DNA from 3 places in the Streptomyces incarnatus genome. Region 1 is predicted to be linked to each of the others. Evidence: riboswitches for the same ligand, from Rfam matches in the RefSeq annotation. Region 1 holds a riboswitch; each other region holds the start of a gene.
The links. Region 1 has a riboswitch for cobalamin ahead of ABB07_RS29725 (cobalamin biosynthesis protein). Riboswitches for the same ligand answer to the same signal wherever they lie in the genome.
Positions count from the first base shown of each region.

Region 2: another riboswitch for cobalamin. It lies ahead of nicT (Nickel transporter NicT); the one in region 1 lies ahead of ABB07_RS29725 (cobalamin biosynthesis protein).
Region 3: another riboswitch for cobalamin. It lies ahead of ABB07_RS13155 (ribonucleoside-diphosphate reductase subunit alpha); the one in region 1 lies ahead of ABB07_RS29725 (cobalamin biosynthesis protein).

Region 1 covers NZ_CP011497.1:6,575,511-6,579,846, reverse strand. The annotation lists gene ABB07_RS29740 (lysozyme) at 158-913, shown strand; gene ABB07_RS29735 (inorganic phosphate transporter) at 1,057-2,307, shown strand; gene ABB07_RS29730 (hypothetical protein) at 2,342-2,569, shown strand; cobalamin riboswitch at 2,712-2,855, shown strand; gene ABB07_RS29725 (cobalamin biosynthesis protein) at 3,044-4,015, shown strand; gene ABB07_RS29720 (cobyric acid synthase) at 4,012-4,336, shown strand, end outside.
Region 2 covers NZ_CP011497.1:4,193,521-4,197,856, reverse strand. The annotation lists gene thrS (threonine--tRNA ligase) at 1-27, shown strand, start outside; gene ABB07_RS18775 (nucleoside hydrolase) at 68-1,033, shown strand; gene nicT (Nickel transporter NicT) at 1,073-2,122, opposite strand; cobalamin riboswitch at 2,151-2,339, opposite strand; gene ABB07_RS18765 (ArsR/SmtB family transcription factor) at 2,418-2,774, shown strand; gene ABB07_RS18760 (glycoside hydrolase family 13 protein) at 2,891-4,336, shown strand, end outside.
Region 3 covers NZ_CP011497.1:2,984,164-2,988,499, reverse strand. The annotation lists gene ABB07_RS13155 (ribonucleoside-diphosphate reductase subunit alpha) at 1-1,872, opposite strand, end outside; cobalamin riboswitch at 2,002-2,126, opposite strand; gene ABB07_RS13150 (GNAT family N-acetyltransferase) at 2,131-2,685, opposite strand; gene mctP (monocarboxylate uptake permease MctP) at 2,761-4,336, opposite strand, start outside.

The DNA.
Region 1 (4,336 bases):
GGGGTGGGCGATCGCTGACGGCCGGAAGCATGCGCCCCCGAATGGGCGAAAGACGGGGTGAATCGCCGCAAAAAGCCGCCGTTCCGGTGATCACCGAGCCTTCAATGGTCACTCTTGCCCGCCGGGCGATCCCTCGTCCGCCGACCCGGGGAGACACATGGCCAGCGAACGCACCCCCCTCCGTCACCGTGCCGGTGTCCTCGCAGCGGCCACCGCGGTGCTCGCCCTCGTGGGCACCGCGGCAGTGGCCGCCGCACCTGAGGCACTCGCCTCGGGCCTGCCCCGGGGGCACGACGTCTCGTCCCACCAGAAGCGCGTCGACTGGGCGGCCGCCCGGTCCAGGGGCGCACGGTTCGTCTACGTCAAGGCGACCGAGTCCACGGACTACCGCAACCCCTACTTCTCCCAGCAGTACAACGGTGCGCGCAAGGCGGGCCTGTACCGGGGCGCGTACCACTTCGCCCGGCCGGACCGGTCCTCCGGCGCCCGGCAGGCCGCGTACTTCGTGCGGCACGGCGGGGGCTGGCGGGCCGACGGCCGGACGCTGCCGCCCGCGCTCGACATCGAATACAACCCGTACAACAAGAAGCACAAGTGCTACGGGCTGGGCTGGAAGCGGATGGTCCGCTGGATCCGGTCCTTCAGCAACGAGGTCAAGCGGGAGACCGGCCGCCGCCCGGTCATCTACACGACGACCCAGTGGTGGCGGATCTGCACCGGCAACAGCCGCGCGTTCGCCAAGAGCCACGCCCTGTGGATCGCCCGGCACGGCACCTCGCGGCCGGGCAAGCTCCCAGGTGGGTGGCGGTACTGGACGTTCTGGCAGTTCGGCAGCAGGGGCCGGCTGCCGGGTGACCAGAATCTCTTCAACGGCTCCTCGAGCCGGCTGCGGACCTTCGCGCGGGGCTGGTAGCCAAGGGGCGCCTGGGCCGCCGGGGCCAAGCGGAACGCCGACACCCCTCTATCGACACCCTGACGCCCGTCCCAGTTCATCTTCCGTTCACCCAGGTTGCCTACGGTCGTCGCACCAATGACCTCGAACGATTGCCTGGGTAAATGGAAAGCTTCTCGCTGATCCTCGCGATAGTGGTGGTAACCGCTCTCGCGTTCGATTTCACGAACGGTTTCCACGACACCGCCAACGCGATGGCCACCACCATCTCCACAGGCGCGCTGAAGCCCAAGATCGCGGTGGCCATGTCCGCCGCGCTCAACCTGCTGGGCGCCTTCCTCTCCGTGGAGGTCGCCAACACGATCTCCAAGGGTCTCGTCGACGAGACCGGCATCCGTCCCGAGGTCATCTTCGCCGCCCTCGTCGGCGCGATCCTCTGGAACCTGCTGACCTGGCTGGTGGGCCTCCCCTCGAGTTCCTCGCACGCCCTGATGGGCGGCCTGATCGGCGCCACCGTCGCCTCCGCCGGCTTCGGCGCGGTGCACGGTGACGTCCTGGTCACCAAGGTGCTGCTCCCGGCGGTCGCCGCGCCGATCGTGGCCGGTCTCGCCTCGATGCTGGCCACCCGGTTCTCCTACGGCATCGGCGGCAAGGCGGAGGGCGAGGCCACCCGCAAGTGCTACCGCGCCGGCCAGATCGCCTCCGCCGGCCTGGTCTCCCTCGCCCACGGCACCAACGACGCCCAGAAGACCATGGGCATCATCACCCTCGCGCTGATCGCGGGCGGCGCCATCGCCCCGGGCTCCAACCCTCCCACCTGGGTCATCCTCTCCGCCGGCCTGGCCATCGCGCTCGGCACCTACATCGGCGGCTGGCGGATCATCCGCACCATGGGCAAGGGCCTGACCGACCTGGAGCCGCGCCAGGGCTTCGCCGCCCAGACCAGCGCCGCCACCGCCATCCTGGCCTCCTCCCACCTCGGCTTCTCCCTCTCCACCACGCACGTCGTCTCCGGCTCGGTGATGGGCGCGGGCCTCGGCCGCAAGGGCGGGGTGGTCCGCTGGTCCACCGCGACCCGCATGGCGATCGCCTGGGTGCTCACCCTCCCGGCCGCCGCGCTGGTCGGCGCGGGCGCCGAGTCCGTCACGGGCCTCGGTGACTGGGGCACCGGGCTGGTCGCCGTCTTCCTGGTCGCCGCGAGCGCCGCGATCTGGAAGATCTCCCGCCGCGAGGTCGTCGACCACACCAACGTGGTGGCCGAGACCGAGGAGCCGGCCGGTGTGGTGACCGCCGCCATCGCCGCGGTGACCCCGCCCCCGGCGGGCACGATCAGCGAGAACCTGACGGCCACGATCCCCTCCCCGGCCGCCACCGAGCCCGCGCCCGAGGCCGCCCCGCCGGCCGCGACCGTCTGACCCCGGCCACACCGGTACCCAAGGAAGCAACCCCATGAAGATCGACTGGTCGGCCCTCGGCTCCGTCTTCGGCACCAGCCTCGTGTTCACCGTGGGCCTGGTGGCCCTGTTCACCCTCGGCATCAACGGTCTGGCGCGGCGCGAGAAGGCCGCGGCGCAGGGCGGCTCCGCCCCCCTCGCGGTCACCGGCGCGTACGCCTGCTTCGCCGCGTGCGCGGCGGCGGTGGCGTACGGCATCTTCCTCATCGTCTCCAAGTCCTGACCCAGCCACACGAATCGGGCATGCCGAAGGCTCCTCTCCGTCCTGGACGGAGAGGAGCCTTCGGCATGCCCGGAGGTCACGGGCGTCCCGCGATGTGGGGATCGGCACACTCTCCCCTCGCAGGTCAACGGCAAGTTGACGGCCGTTCCGGGCGCGTGGTGGACTGCCCAGGCCATGTACGGCGGCAAGGAGAGGAAGCCGGTGCGAATCCGGCGCGGTCCCGCCACTGTCACCGGGGAAGAACATCCCGGGAGCCAGGAACTCTCACCGCCGAATCTCGTCGAACCAGGGCGCGGACACCCTGAGTGAGGACATCGATCGCCATGCCCGGCTGCAGCAGGACAAGGACCGCCACCAAGCGCTCCGCGGGGAGTGCCACAACAAGCCGTCGGTCGTCCGCAGGCCCGTCGTGGCTGGTCGCGCAGTTCCCCGCGCCCCTTCGGGGCGCAGCTGCCACCCACGTCGGCTGAGCCGATGGGTGCCGATCGCATTCACGCGTACGGCGCCGCCGCCGGCCTTCTCGGTGACCTGCTCCTCGGCGATCCGCGCCGCGGGCATCCGGTCGCCGCGTTCGGGCGGGCGGCCGCTGCCGTGGACCGCGCGTTGTGGCACGATCACCGCGGCTGGGGCGCCGTGCACACCGCCGTGTGCGCCGGTGGCGCCGTCGCACTCGGCACGCTGGCCACACGCGCCGTGCGCCCTTCCGCCGCCGCCTCCATCGCGCTGACCGCCGCCGCCACCTGGGCGGTGGTGGGTGGTACGTCGCTCGCCCGGGAGGCCCGCGCCATCGGGCGCGCCCTGGAGTCCGGGGACGTCGACGCGGCCCGCGCCCGGCTGCCGCATCTGTGCGGCCGGGACCCGCAGGCGCTGGACGCCGACGGGATCGCCCGGGCCGTCGTCGAGTCGGTCGCCGAGAACACCTCGGACGCCGTCGTGGGCGCCCTGGTGTGGGGGGCCGTGGCCGGGGTGCCGGGGCTGCTGGGGTTCCGGGCCGTCAACACCCTGGACGCGATGGTCGGTCACAGGTCCCCCCGCTACCGCCGCTACGGCTGGGCCTCGGCCCGGCTGGACGACCTGGCCGGCTGGCCGGGGGCCCGGCTGACCGCCGTACTCGCGGCCGTGGCCGGACCCGAACCGCTCGGTGCCCTGCGCGCCTGGAAGGCGGACGCCCACCGGCACCCGAGCCCCAACGCCGGGCCCGTGGAGGCCTCCTTCGCGGGCGCGCTCGGTGTGCGGCTCGGCGGCACGCTCTCCTACGCCGGCCGCGTCGAGCACCGGCCCGTACTCAACGGGGACACCGGCCGGGCCGTTCGGGTCACCGACATCGACCGGGCCGTACGGCTCTCCCGCCGCGTCGGCCTGCTCGCGCTCGGCACCACGGTCGCCGCCCGCCTCCTCGTCAGCGGCGTCAAGAGCCTCAGGAGCCCGAAGGGACGTGGGAAGTGAACGGGGGACTCCTCGTCGCCGGCACCACCTCCGACGCCGGCAAGAGCGTCGTGACGGCCGGGATCTGCCGGTGGCTGGTGCGTCAGGGCGTGAAGGTCGCGCCGTTCAAGGCGCAGAACATGTCGCTCAACTCCTTCGTGACCCGCGAGGGCGCCGAGATCGGGCGGGCGCAGGCGATGCAGGCCCAGGCGTGCCGGATCGAGCCGACCGCGCTGATGAACCCGGTGCTGCTCAAGCCGGGCGGCGAACAGAGCAGCCAGGTGGTGCTGCTGGGCAAGCCGGTGGGCGAGCTGAGCGCGCGCGGGTACCACGGCGGGCGGC
Region 2 (4,336 bases), 2.4 Mb from region 1:
GCACGCGGCACCGCACTGTGGGAGTGACCGTCCTGATCTAAGGTCGGCTTGACGGAAGGAGCCCGCCGTGACCGGTCAGCCCATCCCCGTGATCATCGACTGCGACACCGGGGTCGACGACGCCCTCGCCCTGCTGCTGGCCGTGCGCCACCCGGGTCTCGACCTGCGCGCGGTGACCTGCGTGGCCGGGAACACGGACGTCGACGGCGTGGTCCGCAACACCCTGACCGTGCTGGAGCAGGCGGGCGCCCCGGAGATCCCGGTGGGCCGGGGCGCGCAGCGCCCGCTGATCGAACCGGCGCGCCCGGCGCAGCACGTGCACGGCGCCGACGGCATGGGCGACCTGGGCCTGCCCGCGCCGAAGCGCCGCGCCTGCGAGCTGGACGCCGTGGCCCTGCTCCGGCGCGAGATCCTGGCCTCGCCCCGCCCGGTCACCCTGATCCCCACCGCGCCCCTGACCAACATCGCCCTGCTGCTGCGCACCCACCCGGAGGTGACCCGCAACATCGAGCGGGTCGTCTTCATGGGCGGCGCGGTGGCCGTCGGGAACGCGACTCCGGTCGCCGAGTTCAACGTCTGGCACGACCCGGAGGCGGCGGCGATCCTGCTCTCCTCCGGGGTGCCCCTCACCATGTACGGCCTCGACGTCTTCATGCAGGTGGTCGTGCCCGCCCCGGAGGTGCACCGGCTGCGCACCAGCGCCGACCCCGGCACCCGCCTGGCCGGAGAGCTCCTCGCCCACCGGCCGACCGCACAGGGCGAGGAGCCCGAGGCGGAGGAGGCGGGCGGCCTGGGCGACGCGGGCGCGGTGTGCGCGGTCGCCGACCCGCAGGGCATCACCACCCGCCTGCTCCCGGTCGAGGTGTCCCTGGCCCCCGGCCCGACCCGGGGCCAGACGATCGTCGACCGCCGCCCCCGCCCCGGCGAGTCCGAGATCCACGAGGGCAGGCGCCAACAGGCGATGGTGGACGTGGCGTTGGAGGTCGCCGTGGACCGCTACGTCAAGTTGTACCTGGAGACGGTCGAACGCTAGTCCCGGGGCACCAGGTCCCGGGGCCGACGTGACGTGCCGTCACCGGCCGCCGGACGCGGGGGCCGTCCAGCGCTCCTCCACCCGGGCCAGGCGCCAGTACGCCAGCGCCGCCGCCCACACCACCACGAACAGGGCGACGATCACGTAACCGATGTTGCCGAGGTCGAGGCCGACCAGCTCCATGGTGCCGATGAAGAAGGCGACCACGATGGACAGCCCGGTGATGGTCAGGTTGTAGAAGACCTTGCGCACCGGGTTCGAGAAGGCCCACTGGTAGGCGAAGTTCATGAACGTGCCGTCGAGCGTGTCGAACAGGCACATCCCCGCGGTGAACAGCAGCGGCAGGCACAGGATGGCGTACCAGGGCAGGCCCGCCGCCGCACCGGAGCCCGCCATCACCATCAGGGTGACCTCGGTGGCCGTCTCGAAGCCGAGGCCGAACAGGAACCCGACCGGGTACATCTGGCCGGGGCGGCTGATGGACCGGGTGAGGCGGCCGAGGAAGCGGTTCATGAACCCGCGTGAGTCCAGGTGGCGTTCCAGCTCGGTCTCGTCGTACGTCCCCGCCCGCATCGCCCGGAAGACGCGCAGGATGCCGACGAGGGCCACCAAGTTGAGCGCGGCGATGAGATACAGGAACGCGCCGGCGATCGTCGTCCCCAGGAAGCCGAGGACCTGGTGGGTGCCGGAGTTCTCGTTGGTCACCTTGTCGGCGAGCTGCGTGCCGGCCGCGATCATCACGGCGAGCACGATCACCACGCTGGAGTGCCCGAGCGCGAACCAGAACCCCACCGACACCGGCCGCTTGCCGTCGGCCATCAGCTTGCGGGTGGTGTTGTCGATCGCGGCGATGTGGTCGGCGTCGAAGGCGTGCCGCACGCCCAGCGTGTAGGCGGTGATGCCCAGGCCGATGCCGAAGGCCTTGGAGCCGACCTGGTAGTGGCCGGGGACGACGAGGAGGAAGAGGATCCCGAAGGCGACGACGTGGAGGGCGGCGATCACCGCCACCAGCCCGATCGTCTTGACGGTGTCCTCGCGCCGCCAGCGGAAGGAAGCCGTCACGGCAGGGGTATCGGCAGCATTGGCCATCGGTTCACGCTCCAGCACCTCGTGGATCACTTCGTGAGCTGCCGTGGCCGGTCTCCTGGCTTACGGGGTGGTGCGTTCGCCGTCCCTGCCTTCCCAGTCGTACGACCGACCAGTGGCCCGGCGGGTGCCGGACGGGACGGGAACTCCCCGATCACAGTGGCGAGGGCCGCGTCGACCTTGCATCGACTTCCCGAACACCACGGCCCGACCACCGTAGGGGTGCGGGGGCTCTTCTGCATAGCTGCACAACCGAGCAGGTATTCAAGATCACATGCCGGGCTGCGAGGATGAGGCCATGCATCTCGTGCCTGCCGACCGAGCCGACCGCCGCACCATCGACGGTCACCGGGTGTGCGAGGCGATCGCCGCCATCGGCGACGCGGGCCACGTCCGTACCTGGGCCGACCGCTTCTCCCTGCTGGCCGACCCCAACCGGCTGTCCCTCCTGCTCGCCCTCCACCACACCGGTCCGCTCGCCGTCTCCGACCTCGCCATCGCCACGGGCATGAACGACCCCGCCGTCTCCCAGGCCCTGCGGCTGCTGCGAGCGGCCGGTGTCGTCGCGGGCGAGAAGGAGGGCCGGGTCGTCAGGTACCAGGTGGTGGACGGCGAGGTGGCGGGGCTGCTGGAGCACTGCGGTACGCCGGGCTAGGCGCGCCACCGGGGCGAGGGCGCGGGGCAGGTGCTCCGTGCCGGGCCGAAGGTTCCTTTTCCGGGCAATGTGGACAGATTCCCTGTACCGTCGTGTCCTTTCCGAAGGGATCCCGTATGGCAGACCGCTTCCCGGACCTCTCCCCCAAGAGCCCCGACTGGTGGCGCCAGGCCGTCATCTACCAGGTCTATCCCCGCAGCTTCGCCGACGCCGACGGCGACGGGCTCGGCGATCTGCGCGGCATCACCCTGCGCCTGGACCACCTCGCCGGCCTCGGCGTCGACGCCCTGTGGCTGAGCCCCTTCTACCCTTCCGAACTGGCCGACGGCGGCTACGACGTCGCCGACCACCGGGACGTCGACCCCCGCCTCGGCACCCTGGACGACTTCGACGCCCTGGTCGGCGAGGCCCACCGGCTCGGTCTGAAGGTCGTCGTCGACATCGTCCCGAACCACACCTCGCACCGGCACCCCTGGTTCCAGGAGGCCCTGCGCTCCGGCCCCGGCTCCCCGGCCCGCGAGCGGTACGTCTTCCGCCCCGGCCGGGGCGCGCACGGCGAACTCCCGCCCACCGACTGGCAGTCCGTCTTCGGCGGCAGCGCCTGGCAGCGGACCCCGGACGGCGAGTGGTACCTGCACCTCTTCGCCCCCGAACAGCCCGACCTCAACTGGGACAACGAGGACGTCCGCGCCGACTTCCGCACCACCCTGCGCTTCTGGTCCGACCGGGGTGTCGACGGCTTCCGGGTCGACGTCGCCCACGGCCTCGCCAAGGACCTCGCCGAGCCCCTGCGGGACACCGGGAACCTCGGCGCCACCGGCGAGGAGGCCCTGCCGCTCGTCCCGCCGGGCAGCCACCCCTACTGGGACCGCGACGAGGTCCACGAGATCTACCGGGACTGGCGCAAGGTCTTCGACGCCTACCGCCCGCCGCGCACCGCCGTCGCCGAGGCCTGGGTCCCCGGACCGCGCCGCGCACTGTACGCCCGCCTCGACGAACTCGGCCAGGCCTTCAACTTCGAATACCTCGAAGCCCGTTGGGACGCCGCGGAACTCCGCCGGGTCATCACCGACGAGCTGGCCACCGCCCACGCCGCCGGCGCCACCGCCACCTGGGTGCTGTCCAACCACGACGTCGTACGCCACGCCTCGCGCCTGATGCTCCCGCCCGGCACCGATCCGGCCTCCTGGCTGCTGTCCGGCGGCACCGCGCCCGCCGTCGACGTAGCCGCCGGCCTGCGCCGGGCCCGGGCCGCGACCCTCCTGATGCTCGCGCTGCCCGGCTCGTCGTACCTGTACCAGGGCGAGGAACTCGGCCTCCCCGAGGTCGCCGACCTGCCCGCCGAGGTGCTCCAGGACCCGATCTGGGAGCAGACCGGCCATGTCCGCAAGGGCCGCGACGGCTGCCGGGTGCCGCTGCCGTGGACGACGACCGGGCCGTCGTACGGCTTCGGGCCGGGCGCCGCCTGGCTGCCGCAGCCGTCGTCCTTCGCGGCGTACGCCGTCGAGGCGCAGACGGAGGCCGAGGGCTCGACCCTGGAGCTGTACCGCACCGCCCTGCGG
Region 3 (4,336 bases), 3.6 Mb from region 1:
CACGCCCGCGATCGAGGCGATGGTGGCGGTGGGCGCGATGGCCAGCAGCAGGGAGTTGCGCATGCCGACCTCGGCGATACGGCTGCGCAGCGCCTCCCACCGCTCGGGCCAGGTCAGCTCGACGCCGTAGTGGTCGGGGTGCAGCACACCCCGGGCCGTACGGGTCTTCTCCCACGCCGGCAGCGGGCCGCTGCGCTCGGCGAGGTCGGCGGAGGCCTCGTACGCGGCGAGCATGATCCGCTCGGCGATCCGCGTGGACAGGGCCTTGGCCTCCGGGGAGTCGAAGGGCAGGCGCAGCTTGAAGAAGACGTCCTGCAGGCCCATCGCGCCGAGGCCGACGGGCCGCCACTTGGCGTTGGACCGTCCCGCCTGCTCGGTCGGGTAGAAGTTGATGTCGACCACGCGGTCGAGGAAGGTCACGGCGGTGCGGACGGTCTCGTCCAGCCGCTCCCAGTCGATGTCCCCGGTCGCCGTGTCGACGAAGGCACCGAGGTTCACGGAGCCCAGGTTGCAGACCGCCGTCTCCCCGTCGTCGGTGACCTCCAGGATCTCCGTGCAGAGGTTGGAGGAGTGGACCACGTGCCCCGGCAGGGCCGTCTGGTTGGCGGTGCGGTTGGCCGCGTCCTTGAAGGTCATCCAGCCGTTGCCGGTCTGCGCGAGGGTGCGCATCATCCGGCCGTACAGCTCCCGGGCCGGGATGGTCTTCTTCGCGAGGCCCGCCTGCTCGGCCTTGCGGTAGGCGGCGTCGAACTCCTCGCCCCACAGGTCCACCAGCTCGGGCACGTCCGCCGGGGAGAACAGCGACCACTGCTCGTCGGCATTGACCCGGCGCATGAACTCGTCCGGTACCCAGTGCGCGAGGTTCAGGTTGTGCGTACGGCGGGCGTCCTCACCGGTGTTGTCCCGCAGCTCCAGGAACTCCTCGATGTCGGAGTGCCAGGTCTCCAGGTAGACGGCGGCGGCACCCTTGCGCCGGCCGCCCTGGTTCACGGCGGCCACCGAGGCGTCCAGGGTCTTCAGGAACGGCACGATGCCGTTGGAGTGCCCGTTGGTCCCGCGGATCAGCGAACCGCGGCTGCGGATCCGGGAGTACGAAAGGCCGATGCCGCCGGCGTGCTTGGAGAGCCGGGCCACCTGGTGGTAGCGGTCGTAGATGGAGTCCAGCTCGTCCAGCGGGGAGTCGAGGAGGTAGCAGGACGACATCTGCGGGTGCCGGGTGCCGGAGTTGAAGAGCGTGGGGGAGGACGGGAGGTAGTCGAGCCGGCTCATGAGCCCGTAGAGCGCGGCCACTTCGTCCACGGACCGGACGGTGTCGTCCTCGGCGAGCCCGCTCGCCACCCGCAGCATGAAGTGCTGGGGCGTCTCGATGACCTTGCGGGTGATCGGGTGCCGCAGCAGGTAGCGGCTGTAGAGCGTCCGCAGGCCGAAGTAGCCGAAGCGGTCGTCCGCCTGCCGGTCGACCAGCGCGTCGAGCCGCTCGGCGTGCAGCCGCGCGAACTCGGCGGTCCGGTCGGCGATGAGCCCCTCGCGGTGTCCCACGGCCACGGACCCGGTGAAGGACGTCACGCCCTGCGAGGCGGCCTCGGCGCGGATGGAGATGGTCAGCAGCCGGGCGGCGAGCCGGGAGTAGGCGGGGTCCTCCGAGATGAGCCCGGCGGCGGCCTCCGTGGCCAGCTCGCGCAGCTCCGACTCGTCGGCCTTCGCCGACCGGCCGCGCAGCGCGGCGGCGGCGACCCGGCCGGGGTCGGCGTCGGGCAGGTCGGCGGTCAGCTCGGTCAGGGTCCGCAGCAGCGCGGTGCCGGGACCGTCGGTCTCCAGGCCGCCGGCTGACATGCCGCCGGCTGAAGCCGGGTCTGCTGGCGCGATGGTCACGTGGGGCTCTCCCTCGCTCGGCACGGGGGCCTCGCGGGCGGGCAGGGGGCAGCCACGAGCGCAGACGGCGCCCGAGTCCACCGGCCCATTCCGCGAGGCCCGGACGTCGGAAGGCACCCGGACCGGACGGCCGGGCGCGCGCTGCCGGCAGGTCCTCGGACTGACACGGGCGTGCGAACGCACGCGAGTACACCGTTGCGGGACAGTTCCGGATTCGCACCGGATTCCCCTGCGGCGACAGCGAGCACGAGCATACATCTAGTGCCGGGCTGTCGTGACACCCCCAGATGTTGTGTCGTGGCGGTGTCGGAGCGTCAACTCGTAGGTGAGCAGAGTGATGTCGAGCTGCCCCGGCAGCGGATTCCAGTCCCGCTCGGGCGTGCGAACGAAACCCAGCCGTTCGTAGATGCGGTGGGCGGCGTGCATGGTGCGCTGGGTGGACAGGACGACGGCCCGGCAGCCCTCGGTGGCCCGCGCGCGGTCGACGCAGGCCCGCACGAGAGCCTCGCCGACGCCCCGGCCACGCGCCGCGTGGGCCACGGCGAGCATCCGTATCTCGGCCTCTCCGGGGCGTGCGATGTCGGCCATGGGTCCGGGGGACGGAACGAAGGTGACCCCGCCGAGGAGGGTGTCGTTCTGCGTGGCCACGAGTACGTCCGCGTCGGCGGCGCGCTTGGCCACGTCCCTCAGTTCACCGAGGTACGCGTCGCTCTCCCCGAAGTCGAGGAGACCGTCCTGGAGGTAGGCCTGGGCGGTGACCTCGCCGAGGCTTTCGTAGTCGCCCGGGGTCACCTTCCGGATCACGAAGTCCATGGCACCGAGTGTGCCGGAGGGGTACGACAACGGGCCGCCGGTTTTTCCTCCGGCGGCCCGTCGTACGACAGTCGTTCAGTGACTGGCGCCCGCGGTGGCCGGCGGCAGTTCCACCTGCACCCCGGGGTCTCCCGCGTCCGCCGTGTAGTCCTCCGGCTTGGTCTCGTCGGTGCCCTCCGGGGCCTTCAGGGCCTTCAGGGCGAAGGTGAGGACCACGGTGACCACGACGTTGAGGACGAACGCCGTGAGGCCGATGTAGCCGATCTCGCCGATGCCGGGGATCTCCTTCGCCGAGCCGCCGAAGTGCTTCTGGGTCGGGGAGGCGACGCCGTACGCGGCGACCGTGCCGTACGCCATGCCGACCGCCCAGCCGGCGAGCAGCGCCCAGCGGTGGAACCAGCGGGTGAACAGGCCGCCGACCAGGGCTGGGAAGGTCTGCAGGATCCAGATGCCGCCCAGCAGCTGGAAGTTGATGGCGACCGTCTTGTCCATGGTGAGGACGAAGACCAGGGCGCCGACCTTCACCAGCAGCGAGACGACCTTGGAGACCTGGGCCTCCTGCTTCGGCGTCGCGTCCGGCTTGATGAAGTCCTTGTAGATGTTGCGGGTGAAGAGGTTCGCCGCCGCGATCGACATGATCGCCGCCGGGACCAGCGCACCGATGCCGATCGCCGCGAAGGCCACGCCCGCGAACCAGCTCGGGAACATGTCCTCGAAGAGCTGCGGGATGGCCAGCTGGCCGTTCTTGACCTTCACTCCGGCCGCGATCGCCATGAAGCCCAGCAGGGCGAGCAGGCCCAGCATCAGGGAGTACAGCGGCAGGATCGTGGTGTTGCGGCGGATCACCTCACGGCTCTTGGAGGACAGGGTCGCGGTGATCGAGTGCGGGTACATGAAGAGCGCGAGGGCGGAGCCGAGGGCCAGGGTGGCGTACGTCCACTGGCCCGCCTCCGGGGGCACGAGCGCACCGCGCGGCTTGCCCGTGGCCGGGTTGACCTGGCTGAAGGCGTGGGCCGCCTTGGCGAAGACGTCGTCGAAGCCGCCCAGCTTGATCGGGATGTAGATGATCGCCACCGCGATGACGATGTAGATCAGCGCGTCCTTGACGAAGGCGATCAGGGCGGGGGCGCGCAGACCGGACGAGTAGGTGTACGCCGCGAGCACACCGAAGGCGATCAGCAGCGGCAGGTCCCGTACGAACCAGTTGGTGCTGCTGTCCCCGCCGACGCCCATCACGTCCAGCACCGCCTGGATGCCGACGAGCTGGAGCGCGATGTACGGCATCGTCGCCAGGATGCCGGTCAGCGCCACCGCCAGCGACAGGCCCCTGGAGCCGAAGCGGCCCCGGACGAAGTCGGACGTGGTGACGTAGCCGTGGCGGTGGCTGACCGACCACAGGCGCGGCAGGAAGGTGAAGATCAGCGGGTAGACCAGGATCGTGTACGGCACCGCGAAGAAGCCGGACGCGCCCGCCGCGTAGATCGCCGCCGGTACGGCGACGAAGGTGTACGCCGTGTACAGGTCGCCGCCGAGCAGGAACCAGGTGATCCAGGTGCCGAACGACCGTCCGCCCAGGCCCCATTCGTCCAGGGAGTGCTCGTTCTCGGCCCTGCGCCAGCGGGCGGCGAGGAAGCCCATGACCGTGACGGCC